3 regions of the Lysinibacillus sp. NPDC093197 genome follow, and region 1 is predicted to be linked to each of the others. Evidence: riboswitches for the same ligand, from Rfam matches in the RefSeq annotation. Region 1 holds a riboswitch; each other region holds the start of a gene.

What was found. A riboswitch is a leader RNA that binds a small molecule or an ion and turns the genes downstream of it on or off. The one in region 1 is predicted to bind S-adenosylmethionine.
Region 2: another riboswitch for S-adenosylmethionine. It lies ahead of ACIP9G_RS19240 (cyclase family protein); the one in region 1 lies ahead of ACIP9G_RS11685 (O-acetylhomoserine aminocarboxypropyltransferase/cysteine synthase family protein).
Region 3: another riboswitch for S-adenosylmethionine. It lies ahead of metA (homoserine O-acetyltransferase MetA); the one in region 1 lies ahead of ACIP9G_RS11685 (O-acetylhomoserine aminocarboxypropyltransferase/cysteine synthase family protein).

The regions. Positions count from the first base shown of each region.
Region 1 is NZ_JBIVOH010000003.1:370,123-373,406, reverse strand. Features, by position in the region: gene scpC (succinyl-CoA:acetate CoA-transferase ScpC) at 1-84, shown strand, start outside; gene ACIP9G_RS11690 (glycerol-3-phosphate acyltransferase) at 300-941, opposite strand; SAM riboswitch class I at 1,099-1,212, shown strand; gene ACIP9G_RS11685 (O-acetylhomoserine aminocarboxypropyltransferase/cysteine synthase family protein) at 1,326-2,627, shown strand; gene ACIP9G_RS11680 (hypothetical protein) at 3,036-3,284, shown strand, end outside.
Region 2 is NZ_JBIVOH010000009.1:30,319-33,602, forward strand. Features, by position in the region: gene ACIP9G_RS19235 (DedA family protein) at 415-1,011, shown strand; gene ACIP9G_RS19240 (cyclase family protein) at 1,084-1,821, opposite strand; SAM riboswitch class I at 2,033-2,134, opposite strand; gene ACIP9G_RS19245 (YuzC family spore coat inner layer protein) at 2,243-2,548, opposite strand; gene ACIP9G_RS19250 (VOC family protein) at 2,803-3,246, shown strand.
Region 3 is NZ_JBIVOH010000001.1:143,042-146,325, forward strand. Features, by position in the region: gene panF (sodium/pantothenate symporter) at 1-370, shown strand, start outside; gene ACIP9G_RS00720 (nucleotide excision repair endonuclease) at 475-846, opposite strand; SAM riboswitch class I at 1,163-1,272, shown strand; gene metA (homoserine O-acetyltransferase MetA) at 1,378-2,313, shown strand; gene ACIP9G_RS00730 (GerAB/ArcD/ProY family transporter) at 2,402-3,284, opposite strand, start outside.

The DNA of each region.
Region 1 (3,284 bases):
CCGCATGATTTAGAAAAAGCACTTTCTTGGCATGTGAATTTAGCAAAGAACGGTACAATGCTAGATCCATCATTTGCTAAATAATATATTTAAAAAGTGTTAGATTGACTGCTATCAATCTAACACTTTTTGCTATGCGTTGATGTCTGCTTCTGCGGATGCATTCCACGGGTACACAATCAGCCGTAATCGTCGCTGCCACGCTGTCAGTTGCGTCTTAAGTTTGTACTGTAGCCGAGTAGTCACACCTCTCGTTACCACCAACTAGAGTCCTCAAAGATATGTCTCATCCTCTTGGTTTATACTGACTTTTTAAAGGCAGATGTTACTTTCGGTTCTGTTCCTTGGAATAGCCTTTTAATATTTTCAATATGCAAAATGAACGCTATGCATAAAAGTAGAATGGAAATAATAGTTGGGCCAATTCCAGGTATCCATAAATAAGTTGCCGTACAAAATACAATATAAAATTCTAACACACCGACGATTAAATAGTTTGTAGCGAAAGATAAAATCACAAATAATATAAGTGCACATAAAGCAATTTTCCAATCGACAGCCAGTAAAATCCCAATAATGGAGGCAGTACCTTTGCCACCTTTAAAGCCCATATGGAATGGGAAATTATGCCCTAAAATAACACTAGCAGCCATTGTATAGATTAAGAGCCACGTTTGTATTTCAGTGAATTGTGATGCATTAGAAGAAAAGTAGTAGATGGCACAGAGAATAGCACCGACGCCTTTACCAATATCAATTAGCGCCACTAATAGGCCGTATTTCCAACCAAGAGAAAGCGTTGCGTTCGAGGCACCAGCATTGCCATGACCAGTCTTTTTTAAATCTACACCCGATAGAAATTGTGCTACTTTAGATCCGTGGATACAGCCGATTAAATAACCGATGATAATAATAATAAAAAAAATAATGGCTTTTTCCATAAAAAATGCTCCTTTCATTTTTATTTTTTAATATAGTGTATGTGCTCTTATTACGTAAATTAGCAGACAGAAGTTTCAGAAAAAAATAAATTTTACTGTTGACAGAAAAAAAGTCTATGTTTATACTGTGTAACAACGATGGAAATTGAATCACATACTCTTATCAAGAGCGGCGGAGGGATAGGCCCTATGATGCCCGGCAACCAGTGAGTGACAAACTTGCTAAGGTGCTAATTCCTACAGATTCTTACTTGGATCTGGCAGATAAGGGGAGGAAAACTTGCAACCGCAACCCTCTTCTTAACTGAAGAGGGTTTTTGTTTTCTACACATAAATCCTCCTCATCTCCGGTACCATCGTAAAACCATTAAGGAGGAAGAAAATATGTCGAATTTCAAACCAGAAACATTACTATTACACGGTGGTCAAGAGCCTGACCCAGTGACAGGTTCTCGAACTGTACCAGTGTACCGTTCAACAGCTTTCGTATTTAAAGACACTGCTCATGCGCAACGTCTTTTTGCATTAGAAGAAGCGGGCAATATTTACACACGTATTACAAATCCAACTGTAGATGTTTTTGAAAAACGCGTCGCTTTACTGGAAGGCGGTACAGCAGCAGTAGCACTTTCATCAGGTGCAGCAGCTATCGCATTTTCAATTTTAAATCTAGCAAGTGCAGGGGATGAAATCGTAGCAGCAAGCTCTTTATACGGAGGAACATATAACTTATTAGCAAATACACTACCAAACTACGGTATTAAAACAATTTTTGTAGATGAAACAAACCCTGAGAACTTCCGATCTGCGATTAATGAAAACACAAAAGCAGTGTTTGCTGAAATTTACGGCAATCCAAGTTTAAAGGTTTTAGATGTAGAAGCAGTAGCAACGATTGCACATGAAAATGGCTTGCCATTAATTATTGATAGCACATTTGCTTCACCATATGGCGCAACGCCAATCGACTTTGGTGCAGATATAGTTGTTCACTCAGCAACAAAATGGATCGGCGGTCATGGTACAACTTTAGGTGGCGTTGTTGTAGATGCTGGGAAATTTGATTGGACACAAGGTAGATTCCCTAGATTTACAGAGCCAGACACATCGTATCATGGATTGCGATATGGTATTGATACTGCAGCGGCTGCATTTGCCACAAAACTGCGTGTGCAATTACTACGCGATTTTGGTCCAACATTAAGTGCTGATGCTGCCTTTAACTTACTACAAGGTTTAGAAACGCTTCATTTGCGTATTCCTAAACATAATGAGAATGCGTTAGCAGTTGCAGAATATTTACGTAACCACCCATCCGTGGAATATGTAAACTATAATGGATTAGAGGAGTTTGCTTCCCATGACTTAGCGAAGAAATACTTGAAAAATGGCTTCGGTTCAGTGCTTACATTTGGCATTAAAGGTGGACGAGAAGCAGGGCGTCAGCTAATAGATAGCGTGAAACTATTCTCGCATGTAGCAAACGTTGGAGATGCAAAATCGTTAATTATTCACCCAGCATCTACAACCCATCAACAATTATCTGCTGAGGAACTAATCCAAACTGGCGTATCCGAGTCGCTCATTCGCTTATCAATCGGTTTAGAGGCAGTTGAGGATATTATTGCAGACTTAGAACAAGCAATTGCACAAGTAACACCTACTGAACAAAAAGTAGAAGCTTAATATAAATTGATAAATTAGGTTCATGTCGTAGCGTTAACGTATTTTCTCATTCGAAGTACCTCATTTGGTAATGCGTATAACGTTGCTACATCAATCATTACCTCATTCGGTAAGTTAACTGAAATTTCCTATAAATAATACCTAGTATTTTTATAAGTATTGTTGACTTGATTAAAACCATGCTATATACTAGGGATTAAGTTAAATGTTCGAATGGCTACCAACCTAGAACAATTTTAAAGATTGTCGATGTTACGTAATTCTAAATGCCGCTACAGTTTAGGCGGTAACAATTAATTTGTTTTCATAAGTGCTCCCCCACTTTTGAATAAATATATGAAAAGAGTGTAGCTACATAGCCAGTAGCTACGCTCGCATTAAAAAACTGATCGAAAAGGAGTGTTTTAAATGGGAAATGTTTATCGTGCACAAAATGTAACAGCTTATATAATTTATGAATTAAATGAAAGTCAACATTTTGTGAATAACCTATCCATTCAAAACTTACTTTCGACAGTTGAAACAAAATGGCAACAAACTTTTGGACATAGTGCTTTTGAAGAAATCGTATATGCTAAAGAAGAAGGCTACATAGTCAAAGAAGTTTTTGAAGAGTATGAAGCTAACGGTACAAGTCATATTGCACTACCAGCGACA
Region 2 (3,284 bases), on a different contig from region 1:
TGATAAAGAATGAAATAATATCGCAATCGCGTCTATAGGGGAATGTTCTCAGATTGTATGAATAAATTATAAATAATGATTGTGGTAGCTATTCTAGTTGCCATTGTCGTATGTATTTGTTTTTTAGTCAGCTCATCAGTTACTAACAAGTCGTTTTGACGTAGTCTACAGTAAGGGATATGGAGTCATCATCAATAGAAATTAGCGCGCTGAAGGAGATACGAAGATACGGTAAAGCGGGTTTTTGTTGAAAACTGAATTTAACAAAAATAAAGTTCTGTTGATTGTACAATATTGATATACATGTAATAATGATTAAACCTATGCAAAAGTGATTGTTAGAAATAATTGACTTTAAGAGGCTTATGTTAAGCTAAGATAATGGGAAAATTAAGGCTTTAGGTGGGGTAAAAAATGGTGCATCACGTGCAATCTCTTATTGAACATTACGGGTATTTTGGGATTATTCTTATACTAGTTGGAGGGATTGTCGGGCTGCCACTTCCTGATGAAATTTTTTTAACCTATGTAGGGTATAATGTTTATCGAGAAAATTTAGAGCATATTCCTGCATTAATAAGTGCTGCGGTGGGAGCTGCAGGAGGCATCACCCTCAGCTACTTTGTTGGTCGTCGATTCGGTTTGCCGTTATTACAAAAATATGGGCCAAAAATTTATATAACTGCACAAAAAATTGAGTTTACGAAAAAATTGTTTGAAAAGATAGGGCCTGTATTATTATTAATTGGATACTTTATACCTGGCGTTCGTCACCTTACAGCATATATTGCAGCCATTAATAATTATCCTTATAAAAAGTTTGCTGTTTATGCGTATGCAGGTGCAATAGTATGGACTTTCACATTTATTACTTTAGGGAAAGAGCTAGGAAATAAGTGGCGTTTTGTTGGTATGTATTTATCCCAATACAGCCTCTTTGCTATATTGCTGTTTATAGTAATAATGCTGATTGTGTACTATATTTTTAAAAAAAGAAATACGATTAAATGAATATCGCATGTTAAAAGAAGGTCTGCTGCAAATGTTTTATGACATTTTGAGGCAGACCATTTTTGTCTAGAATTAAGGCAAAATAGCAAATGAACGTACAGGGAATCCAGATGCTTTTTCAGGCTTTGGCACAATATTGAAAATGACTGCTCCTTTTGCTGGTAGCTTATCTAAATTCGTCATCAGTTCAATTTGATATGTATCCTGATCTAGTACAAAGTATTCGCCATCAAGCGTTCCATTTTTACGGAAATCTGCCGCTGAATCTGTATCGAACGTTTCATGACCTATTGCATTGATGTTCCGTTCTGTAAATAAAAACTGCAACGCTTCTAATCCCCAACCTGGAATATGGTTATGACCATCTTTATCTTTATTATTAAATAAATCCTTATCAGGCCAACGTTTACTCCAATCAGTTCGCAGAGCAACAAATGTACCTGCTTCAATTTCTCCATATTCTGCTTCGAAATCTAAAATATCTTGTACACTTAACGTGAAGTCATTGTCCGATTTAGCTTCCTTGGACTTATCAATAACAATTAGCGGTAGGACAAGTTCTTTTAATTCTAATTCGTCTAAGTAGCGTGTATCTGAAACAAAGTGTATAGGTGGGTCGATATGTGTTCCATATTGCCCAGGAAACGTAAATTGTTGTGCAAAGAAGCCGTCATTATGCGAAAAGAGCGTTTCAAATTTGGCATCTTCAAACATAAAAAAATGGGGTGAGTTAGGTCCGAATGTGTGTGTTAAGTCAACCCATTGCTTAGATTTTAATAACTGCAATGCTTGTAAAAGTTCATTTGTCATTTGTATTCCCTGCTTTCTTTATTATGAGTAGTGAATCAATTTCATCATTAAATACGAACATAGAAGAGATAAAAATTACGCTTTAGGCAGACGCTTTCCACGTGCAAGCCCCTAGCCCCTTTTGCTCCATATGAAATTAACTCTTGTTTAAAATAAAATAAAAAAAGAGCCCTCCTTGTAGAAGAGGACTCTCGTGTAACTGAAGTCAGTCTCCTCATCTTCTTGCGAATTTCGCAAATTGGAATTAGCACCATGCCTAAGACTGGTTGCTGAGACTTCATAGGGCCAATCCCTCCATCTCTCTTGATAAGAAAAATATATGAATTTTCAGAAATAGTAATACCAAATACTTTAGCATAATCATAAATAGTTTACAAGTTCTATCGGAGTGCATGGTTATAAAAAATAAGAAGCTTTTCCCTTACCAATATAAAATTACCGCTATACTACAGCACCCACCTTCTGATAATACAATTCGAATATTATCTGGCGTATATTTCGCTTCAAACTTCGCCGTAACGCCAGCTGAAGAAATGAGTTTTTGCACTTCATCCTGCTTGGAAAGCTGTGCGGCATTTTTAAGATCATGTGCAAATTGATCAGACCCTTCAATTTTCTCTGTCAGTAATTGGGCCTGCTGCATAATTGGCTGAATTTGTTTGGCAGATGTCTTCAACTTCAACGTATTAATAGGCGGGTACGGATTTGGGTTTGGGGATGTGGGCATCGCAAGCTGTCCCGGCAAATGATGCGGTAAAGGCGTATTAGAAGTGCCCCAATGTGGATATTGATAAACATAATACGGATAAGGATTGTAATACAGCAGAATTCCTCCAATCCATGGCTAATATCTTAGTGTATCTTATGTAGCGGCATTATGTTTTGTGTTGAAGAACATCTTTTATATGGAACGTGAGATAAAGGGAAATTAATTAAAAAAGTAGAATAAGTATTAGATACCGTAGAAAAGGGGCAGATGGGATGAATCGTTTAAACTTAATTACATTGGGTGTGAAAAATATGGTAGAATCGCTGGCATTTTATCGTGATGGGCTTGGGTTTGAAGTAGTCGTTTATGGGGATGAAACAAATCCAGATGTTATTTTTTTTAATAATGCAGGAACAAAAATATCTTTATTCCCAATTGAGCGCTTAGTAAAGGATATTGATGAAGCGAATCCACCTGCTGTAGGGAATGGCTTTAATGGCATTACACTTGCCTATAATGGAAAGTCTAAAGAAGAAGTCGATGAAGTATTTTTGTTAGCAAAAAAAGCTGGAGCGAATATTGTAAAGGAGCCTGAAACAGTGTTTTGGGGAGGCTATAGCGGCTATTTCCAAGACCCAAACGGCTTTTATTGGGAAGTTGCACACGGTGATATGTGGCAATTTGATGAAAATGACATGTTAATTATTACGCAATAGATTGTCAGTGTGCTTTGATGAAGTTTTGTCAAAGCACG
Region 3 (3,284 bases), on a different contig from region 1:
AACTGCCAACGATGGAGAAATTAAGCGAGCAAGCTTCATCGTAACTACAGTAATTGGTTTGGCGGTCGTTGTATTTGCGTTAAATCCACCAGACTTACTTGTGTGGCTCAATTTATTTGCATTTGGCGGACTAGAAGCGGTCTTTATTTGGTCAGTTGTTCTAGGCTTATATTGGAAAAAGGCTAATAAATACGGCGCAATTGCTTCCATGATTACGGGCATGACGTTATATATTGTGATTGATCGTTTTTATCCGTCAATCTTTGGCATGCATACAGTGACAATCCCAATAGTGGCTTCATTCATTATTTTTGTCATCGTAAGTTACCTAACAGCTAATAAATTTAAAGATGAAAAAGTATTTATTTAAATAGCAAAATACCTTGGGAGGACAAAGCTCTCAGGGTATTTTTCATTTTTGAAGGTAAAAAGAAAAGAAAAACCGCTAGCATGTTACATGCTAACGGCATTTTTTTAATAAAATACTTTTTCAAGATTATATTTTGCACGGAATGTGTTAATTGCATATGTTTCGTAAATTTCACGTTCCATTGGATCATCAATTTCATATACTTCAATTTTGAAAATTTCATCACGGTACTTTTTCATAGGTGATACATTATCTTCAAAATGTTTTTTAATGCGTTGACGAATTTTACGCGCTTTCCCTACAAACAATAGCTCGTTTTTTTCGTTGTAGAATAAGAAAATGCCACCTTTTTCGCGAGTGATTTTATGGAAATCAATAAAACCATGGAATGGCGGGATTTCTACTTCCCCAGGTTTTAATACTTGCTCACGTTGACGAATTACTAAGTCTGGTTTTGGGAGTTCAATTTTAATCAAAATATTCACGTTCCTCTCTGTTACTAAAGGTATATGTTAACATAATACCTCTTTGATTACCATTACGATTTATTTGTACAAAAATCTATTTACACCACTTTGCTGTAATCGGCTGTAAATTGTCATTTGTTTGTCATCTACTTAGGCTAATAGATGGTAAAACTTTAAGCCGTATTTACGTAACTTACAAAAAGCTTTCGGTAGAATTAATAATAGTGTTTAACAAAAAATATGCTTCCATTCATTTAAATACTAAATATTCTATGTATTATTGAAATTCTTAATCGTTCATGATACAATTCTTTTTAATTAAATAATCTTATCAAGAGAAGCTGAGGGATTTGGCCCGATGACGCTTCAGCAACCTCTAACAATGTTAGAAAGGTGCTAATTCCACCAAAGGATTTTTCCTTTGAGAGATAAGAGTGAACGTGATAATTATCCTTCTCATTCTTGCTCTAAAGGAATGAGGGGGATTTTTTTAATTTTATTTAGATAGAGAGAAAAAATTAACGAAAAGGGGAATGCAACATGCCTATTAATATTCCGAAAAACTTACCAGCTGGAGAACATTTACGTGGGGAAAAAATATTCGTAATGGAAGAAGACCGCGCCAAAACGCAACAAATTCGTCCTTTAAATATTTTAATTTTTAATTTAATGCCAGAAAAAGAAAAGACAGAGCTACAATTATTGCGATTACTCGGTAATACACCATTACAAGTAAATATTACATTTTTAAATACAGCAACACATGAATCAAAAAATGTTAGTAAATCACATTTACAGCTATTTTATTCGACGTTTAAAGAGATTCGCCATCGTCGCTTTGACGGTATGATTATTACAGGGGCACCTGTTGAAAAAATGGCATTTGAAGAAGTGAATTATTGGGAAGAAATCTCAGAAATAATGGATTGGTCTGTGAAAAATGTTACGTCCGTAATGCATATATGTTGGGGTGCACAAGCTGCACTGTATCACCATTACGGTATCGGTAAATTTGAACTGCCGGAAAAATGTTCTGGTGTATATTCACATGTCATTACCGATTTAACAGTCGATCTAGTGCGTGGCTTTAGTGACTTATTTACAGCGCCACATTCACGCTATACATCGGTTTCCATTGATGAAGTACGTAAGCACCCAGATTTACGTTTACTGTCCTATTCAGAAGATGCTGGCGTCTTTATCGTGCAGTCAAAGGATAATAAGAACATAATGATTACAGGTCACTTAGAATACGACGCGACAACATTAGCTGATGAATATTACCGTGATGTTGAAAAAGGAATTGATATTGCAATTCCTGTTAACTATTTCCCGCATAATGATCCTTCTAATGAGCCGATTAATACTTGGCGAGCACATACGCATTTACTATTTTCGAATTGGCTCAACTATTATGTATACCAAGAAACACCGTACGAATGGGACTTTGTTGATGAAATTGAATACCATATTTAATTCAAAACTATTAACTGACATTATACAGTTATAAAAAACCTCCATTTCTCAATTGTAAAAAGTGAGAAATGGAGGTTTTTGTTTTACCTTATTGAGATTCGGTTGAGTTTGGTTTGTTTGGCTCTTGCTGTGTCTTCGAATCTTGTTGTGTTTTTGAATCTTGTTGTTCTTTTGGCTCCTGTTGTGCCTTCGGGTCTTGCTGTGCATTTGAATCTTGTTGTTCTTTTGGCTCCTGTTGTGCCTTCGAATCTTGCTGTTTATCTGTGGTGCTTTGTTCGGTTTCAGCCTTTTTAATTTTTCGAATTTTAGCGACTACTAGTAAGAACAATGGTAATAAAACGGCTAAAACCGACGAATACAATGGCCAAATCTTCTGATTATAATTATTTGAATGCACAATATTTGGATGAGCAATTTGAGCCAGTGCAATCATACACATCCCGAGTGGTAAAATGAGTGGCCGAGGATCTTTTATTTTCAGTATTTGTCCTAAGCCAATTACCGTTGCATGAAAATAAATAAAAGTTCGGATATAAATAGATATAATCCACATAACAGCCATAATAATTTCAACACGCTGAAAAAAATTGCCTATTGAAATTCTTTGAGCGAGCGCATAGCTTGGAAATGTTTTACTTGATGTATTAGTCGGACCAAGAACGAGTGTTGAAAGGGCAATAATGAGGATTAATACGATTCCTCCAAACAGTGTGCCGATATAAAATCCTTTTTGAGCCGATTTTGTCACATTGACTGCAGAAGGGAAAAACATAAGCAACACAACAAGCGGGAATGAAAAAAGACTCATAAAGGTAAGTACACCGACTAATAATGATTTTGGTTCTGTTTCATAGACTGGCATTATATTTTCAATATTGATTTGTGGGGAAATACAAGTAATAAAAATAATAAAAATTAATAAAAATATCGGAAACAATATTTCCACCGAACGAGCAAAAACTTCAATCCCT